Regions from separate parts of the Paenibacillus sp. J22R67 genome, predicted to be linked through region 2. Evidence: riboswitches for the same ligand, from Rfam matches in the RefSeq annotation. Region 2 holds a riboswitch; the other holds the start of a gene.
The links. Region 2 has a riboswitch for FMN ahead of AC58VC_RS32325 (DMT family transporter). Riboswitches for the same ligand answer to the same signal wherever they lie in the genome.

Region 1: another riboswitch for FMN. It lies ahead of ribD (bifunctional diaminohydroxyphosphoribosylaminopyrimidine deaminase/5-amino-6-(5-phosphoribosylamino)uracil reductase RibD); the one in region 2 lies ahead of AC58VC_RS32325 (DMT family transporter).

The regions. Positions count from the first base shown of each region.
Region 1 covers NZ_JCAUAX010000001.1:591,800-594,991, forward strand. Annotated here, with positions in the region: gene AC58VC_RS02875 (bifunctional 3,4-dihydroxy-2-butanone-4-phosphate synthase/GTP cyclohydrolase II) at 1-95, opposite strand, end outside; gene ribE (riboflavin synthase) at 139-810, opposite strand; gene ribD (bifunctional diaminohydroxyphosphoribosylaminopyrimidine deaminase/5-amino-6-(5-phosphoribosylamino)uracil reductase RibD) at 827-1,936, opposite strand; FMN riboswitch at 2,171-2,352, opposite strand; gene AC58VC_RS02890 (hypothetical protein) at 2,925-3,047, shown strand.
Region 2 covers NZ_JCAUAX010000013.1:43,805-46,996, forward strand. Annotated here, with positions in the region: gene AC58VC_RS32310 (DMT family transporter) at 1-376, shown strand, start outside; gene AC58VC_RS32315 (CBO0543 family protein) at 499-1,047, shown strand; gene AC58VC_RS32320 (YjfB family protein) at 1,130-1,306, opposite strand; FMN riboswitch at 1,497-1,650, shown strand; gene AC58VC_RS32325 (DMT family transporter) at 1,775-2,743, shown strand; gene AC58VC_RS32330 (HAMP domain-containing sensor histidine kinase) at 2,816-3,192, opposite strand, start outside.

The sequences.
Region 1 (3,192 bases), on a different contig from region 2:
TTCTCACGATCTTCATCATCCACAGCGATGATTACTTTCCCTAAACTAAGATCCTTCAGTGCCTCTTCGATTGTACTGAATTTTATTTCTGTCATATTCACCTCTCCTAACCAAACTATCGTTGTAAGTTAGTCTCTCTTACATAAAGCCATGATCCGCCAGAAAACTTGCGGAAAGCGTACTTTGCTTTTTAGCGCTGCCTCCTGAGGCATCAGCAGGACCGAACTTTAGCAGTCGTTCCATATATTTGCCCAGAACATCGCATTCCATGTTAATAGTATCTCCTGCTTTTTTATCATGCAGAACGGTTTGAGCCAGTGTATGCGGAATAATCGAAACCGCCAGGTCGCGCTCAGTGACATCAACCACCGTTAAGGAGATCCCGTCAATGGTGATCGAACCGCCAGCTATAATATATCTGAAAATGTGTTTATCCTCTGGTTCGAACCGATAAACAACCGCATTTTCTTCTGGAATACGCGAAATAATCGTTGCTGTTGAATCCACATGTCCTTGCACGATGTGACCGCCGAAGCGGCCATTTGCCGCCATCGCTCGCTCCAAATTCACGCGTGTGCCAGCCTGCAGCTTGCGTAAATTCGTCTTCCGGTAAGTTTCTGGCATCACGTCTACGGAGAAAGAATCATTATCAAACGAAATGACCGTCAGACAAACACCATTCACCGAAATACTGTCCCCCAGATGAACATCCTCAAGGATCTTTCTCGCACCAATCGTTAATACCATAGCTTGACCTACGCTATGAATGCGGCGCATGTGGCCGATTTCTTCAATAATGCCGGTAAACATGACAGCCCTCCATTCGTTAGCTCTTATAAACCGGATACCCAGTTAGGCATACATCCGGTCCGAACTGCTCGACCTTTAACCGGTCGAGCGTAATTGCATCATCCATCTTCGCGAAGCCTTCGAAGGAGATGTTCATGGGTGCTGCCTGCCCGCCGCCGATAATTTTCGGCGCAAACATCAGCACCAGCTTATCCAGCAGGCGCCGCTCCAGCATGGCGCCGCTAAGCTTGCCTCCACCCTCGAGGAGGATGGAGCCGATCTCTCGCTCGCCGAGCTGCCGCATGGCGAGCGCCAAGTCCACCTGCGGTCCATCTCCGCAGGTGAGGATTGTGATGCCGCGCGCTTCCAGCGCGGCACGCCGCTCTGCGGGCGCCTGTGCGGTCGCGAGCAGAATCGTCGGCTGACGATCCTGCTCGGTGAGCACCTGGGCGCCCAGCGGGACTCGCAAGCGCGAGTCCGCGATGATCCGCACCGGCTGCACAGCCGGTACGTCGCCGCGCGCGCTTAAGCGCGGGTCGTCAGCGATGACAGTATCGACGCCGACCATGATACCCTGGTGCCGATGGCGCAGGCTATGCACGAATGCGCGTGATGCAGGCGACGTGATCCACTTGCTGTCGCCTGTCTTGGAGGCAATGCGGCCATCGAGCGTGCTGGCCGTTTTCAATGTCACGAAGGGCATCCGCGTGACGATGTATTTGTTGAAAGCCTCATTCATTGCTGAGGCTTCCTCTCCCAGCAGCCCAACGGACACGTCGATGCCATGGGCACGCAGTTTGGCGATTCCTGTGCCAGCAACCTGCGGGTTCGGGTCTGTGCCCGCAACGACAACGCGGGTAACACCCGCTTCAATGAGACGGTCGCTGCACGGCGGTGTCTTACCGAAGTGACTGCACGGTTCAAGTGTGACATACGCCGTACTGCCCTTCGCTTCCTCGCCTGCCATCTGCAAAGCAAGAACCTCAGCATGGCCATGTCCGCGCTTCAGATGCGCCCCCATCCCCACGATACGTCCCTCTTTCACCAGAACGCATCCGACAACGGGATTAATCCCTGTTTGACCAAGAGCACTCTCGGCCATTTGCAGAGCCAGCCTCATATAAGCTTCATCATTCATGACATGCATGTGTGTTCACTGCCTTTCCAAGCTATTTTGAAATAGAATGCAAAAAGGCCCCTCCGTATATCGGATAGGGGCCAGAGATTGTTTAGGTAACACGAAGAAGCTTCATCCATCCACACTTGCTGCATTTTTGATCAAATCAAACAAGCACGACGTTTCCATGCGAAAGCACAGACCTGCCGAATTTTTGTTCTCGTGAAAAAATGTACAAGCATGCATAGCGAATCTAATATTCGCGTATTCCTTCTCCCATCCAGACTATACTGTCGGTCCCGGATTCTCACCGGGTCAGCCGTAGCGAAGCTGTATATCAGGTACCGCTAGCTTCAAAACGGGTCACGGACTAATCGATAGCAGATAAAACAGCCTGCAGTCGAATCACCGCCGGTGTGGAATTTCACCACGCCCCGAAGGTTTGCACACATATGAAAAGTAACTTATGAAAAATTTATCACTCACTCATCGAAAAAGCAAGGTCTTTTTTAACTCACCCTACAAAAAGCGACTCTTTTTGCACCTCTTCAACCCGGTTGCGACTTAAATTTATTGCCGCGCTATTTTTGGGAAAACGCTATGCTCCCTGCTGAACTGAACTTACTTGCGTGTGCAGACTCGGCCCTCTTTTAAGGGACCTCGCTGCCGTTATTCCCGTTAATTGGCACATTTCTCAGCTCTGACGGACTCCAGAGGCGTTATTCGGTCAATTCACGGACATTGTTCACGCTATTATCGTGAATAGCGGCTCTGGTGTCCGTTAGAAGTTCACAGAGCCCTATTTCCTCGCGATAAGGTCAGCTCTGTCCGTAACCTGACGTCCAACAGCTCTGTTCCTCTGCAGCCCTCCAGCCCCCAGCTCCTCAGCTCCTCAGCTTCCAACGATGTTTTACATCGTTGCAGTTGCTCATACGCGGTCAACGCGTACTACAACGATGAAATTCATCGTTGTAACTACTATATAACCTTAGTTCTGCACCACCTGCGGCTTCGAACGATGTTTTACATCGTTGCGGCTGCTCGTGCGCGATCAACGCGTACCACAACGATGAAATTCATCGTTGTAGCACAGCTACTTGCCGGCGCCAGACTAGCGTGGGCATACTGTGCCCTCATTTAACGGACTTTACTGCCGTTATTCCCGTTAAATCCCTCATTTCTCAGCTCTGACGGACTCCAGAGGCGTTATTCGGTCAATTCACGACCATTTTTCACGCTATTATCGTGAATAGCGGCTCTGCTGTCCGTTAGAAGTTCACAGAGCC
Region 2 (3,192 bases):
ATCGCCGATTGCGTTGAACGCGGCACAGATGATCTGCGGAGGGTTGCTGCTGCTGATTCTTTCATTTTTTACCGAACATGTGGAAGTTCAAAGTCTATTTTCTCCAAAAGCGGCCGGTTCGCTGCTCTATTTAATCGTAATTGGCTCCATGGTGGGACACAGTCTGTTCTATTGGTTAGTGGCGAAAACGAATCCGGTTTTTCCAGCTACATGGCTGTACATCTCTCCGCTCATTGCCCTGGCCGTGGGGGTCCTGTTTTATGGGGAGACGATCACTTGGGTTACGGCTGTGGGCGTGGTGACTGTCATCGCTGGAACGATTTGCACGAATCTGGACAACTTGAAACAGTTGATGTTAAGACGAAAAACGGCGTAAATACGAAGGATTGTAAGTTAATTGCCGCCTCGTTCATATGAATCCACATTTATAGAAATAATAACCAAAGGATTACTTGTTTGAATACATGCAGCGCAAGTTTGATGGAATGGAGCTAAGTGATGGGTCACATAACAGCGTTAATTTGTTCATATTTGCCTGTAGTCATGGCGTTGTTATGCTTGATTGCAGCTTGGTTTTTTGGGGATTGGAGGAATTGGAAGACCTATTATCCAACGATTCTTTTTGCCATTTGCGTGGATTTTCTGGTTAGCCTTCTAAGCTATAATTATTCGCTTTGGGAATTTCATAAATCCGCGGTAACGCCTAATCATACAATCGCGGATTTTATGATTGCTTTTACCAATCTTCCCTGCATTGTGTTGGTGTACTTATCCAGATACCCTTTTAAGTCACATCCGCTGAAACAGGTCATTTATATCGCCATTTGGTCGGCTGTATTTACCTGCATTGAAGGACTGTTCCTGCTAATCGAGTTACTTTCGTATCATAACAACTGGAATTTTTGGTGGTCTACTGCGGTCTGGGTTTTCATGTTCATTGGGCTGCGCCTGCATTTTGCGAGGCCGTTATGGGCGTGGTTGCTATGTCTGACGGGGGTAGCCTTCTTGATTCTATATTTCCATATCCCGATTTCTAAAATGAAGTAAATGGAAGGCATAATAAGTTGTATCAGCATCAACAAAAAAGAAGGAGAATTAATAATTAATTCTCCTTCTCCTAAAGGGTAAACTAGCCGCTAATGTCCAGATTTCCACCCAAATTTGGTTGAACGCTTTGTTGCATCATTTGAACCATTTGCTGAGCTTGTTGCGTGGATTGGTCTTTAGCCATGCTAAGAACACGTATTTGTACAGCTTGGGCTAAGTTGTTCTGTGCCAAGGGCACTGAAATTGCAGGGATGTCCATGAGTTTCCTCCTTTATGAATGATCGGCTAACAGATTATATATCGGAAAGCGAGCAGGAATTTCTTAGCTTATGTGGGGATGAAAAATCCTTGCTTTTTTTATTTTATGGTGCTAATATTCATGAATAATATTACTTATGTTTTGTAAGTGACCTTTTGGCAGGACACTTGCGGAACACAAAATTTAATAATTGAATCTTCGGGGCAGGGTGAAATTCCCTACCGGCGGTGAGGATACGTGCCTATGTATCTCAAGCCCGCGACTCCCGGCCTGTTAAGCAGGATGGGACTGACTTGGTGAGAATCCAAGGCCGACGGTTATAGTCCGGATGGGAGAAGATGAATAACAGCTTGTCAAAAACTTAGGTTTTGACAGGTCTGTTCGTCAATGCCCCCGCTGCGTCTAAGAGCGGGGGCATTGTTTCTTTCAGAAGGTTCAATTCAAAACTTTTCTTAGGAGGTTTTTGAATTGGAAAATGTATTTAAGCTAGGAACAAAGAGCGCGAATGTGGTTTCAACGCGCTCGGGCGGTATCAGCGGGGTATGGTATGTGGCACTTGGAGCTACGCTTTGGGGGCTCGACCCACTCTTCAGGATCTTACTGTTAAAAAGCTTTACCTCAGCGCAAATCGTGTTTATTGAGCATTTGCTTCTCGCCTGCTATGCACTGCCGGTACTGGTGAAGTACCGTAAAAGCTTGATCGGTAAGCTGTCGCTAGGCGTTATCGGCGCTTTGCTGTTCATCTCATGGGGAGGATCGGCGATTGCGACCATCTTGTTTACAGCTGCATTCTCGCACGGCAATGCGAACGCGATACTGCTTTTACAGAAATTACAGCCCTTATTCGCTATCATTTTGGCTCGCGTGATGCTCAAAGAAACGCTGCCTTCTAAATTTTTTGCCTATATTGCAGTGGCCCTGCTTGGCACGTATTTGCTAACGTTTGGCTTTTCGTCGCCAGAGATGGGTCTCAAAGATTTGGGTACTCTAAGCTGCTTATTCTCGATCCTTGCGGCAGGATTATGGGGCGGCTCGACCGTCATGGGCAAGTTCTTATTGCAGAAAAAGCTGGATTTCCCCATCGTTACTTCGTTACGGTTCCTGCTCGCTATCCCACTGTTGACGGTTGTACTTGTTGGTAGCGGCGATGCTTGGCACGTAACCGGAACTAGCGGCGGTCTGACACTAATAGCTGTGAACCTGCTGTTCCAGGCGTTTTTCCCGGGCTTGCTCTCTATGCTCCTCTATTATAAGGGGCTGACCTCGACCAAGGCGTTTTTCGCAACTTTGGCTGAGTTGGCCTTCCCGGCCGTTGGTATCTGTGTGAACTGGCTTGTATTCGGGCAAAAGCTAACCGTAGGTCAGCTCGCTGGTTTCATCGTAATTTGGCTTACCCTGTGGGTAATGAGCCGTAATCAGAGTAAAGCAGCGGCATAAAATAATAAAAGGCTGCCCTGAAAGTAGAATGTTCTACTATCAGGGCAGCCTTTTGTGTACCCCCAAGCAGCCTCAGGAAACCTTCGGCACCTTGAGCTTACTATCCTTTTGCGCCGCTTCTCCAGGCTCAAGATAGAACGAAACCCCGTCCCGCTCGTTCGCGGCACGCACTGTCATACCGTGATGGTCCATGATCTGCTTCACGATGGCGAGCCCGAGCCCGAACTGGCCGTCCCCGCCAGAACGGAAGGGCTCAAAGAGGCTGTCCGCGATCGCCTGATCGAGCGGCGGACCATCGTTACTGATCTGCAGCTGCGAGAAGCGGGCTGCAGCTTGCTTGCCCTCGCCATGGGATGGAGCCGTGAGGATAATCCGGATGCCGCTTTTGGCATAGCGGAGCTGGTTATCGAGCATATTCTCCAAGGCAATCTTCCACTGGTCGGGATCGC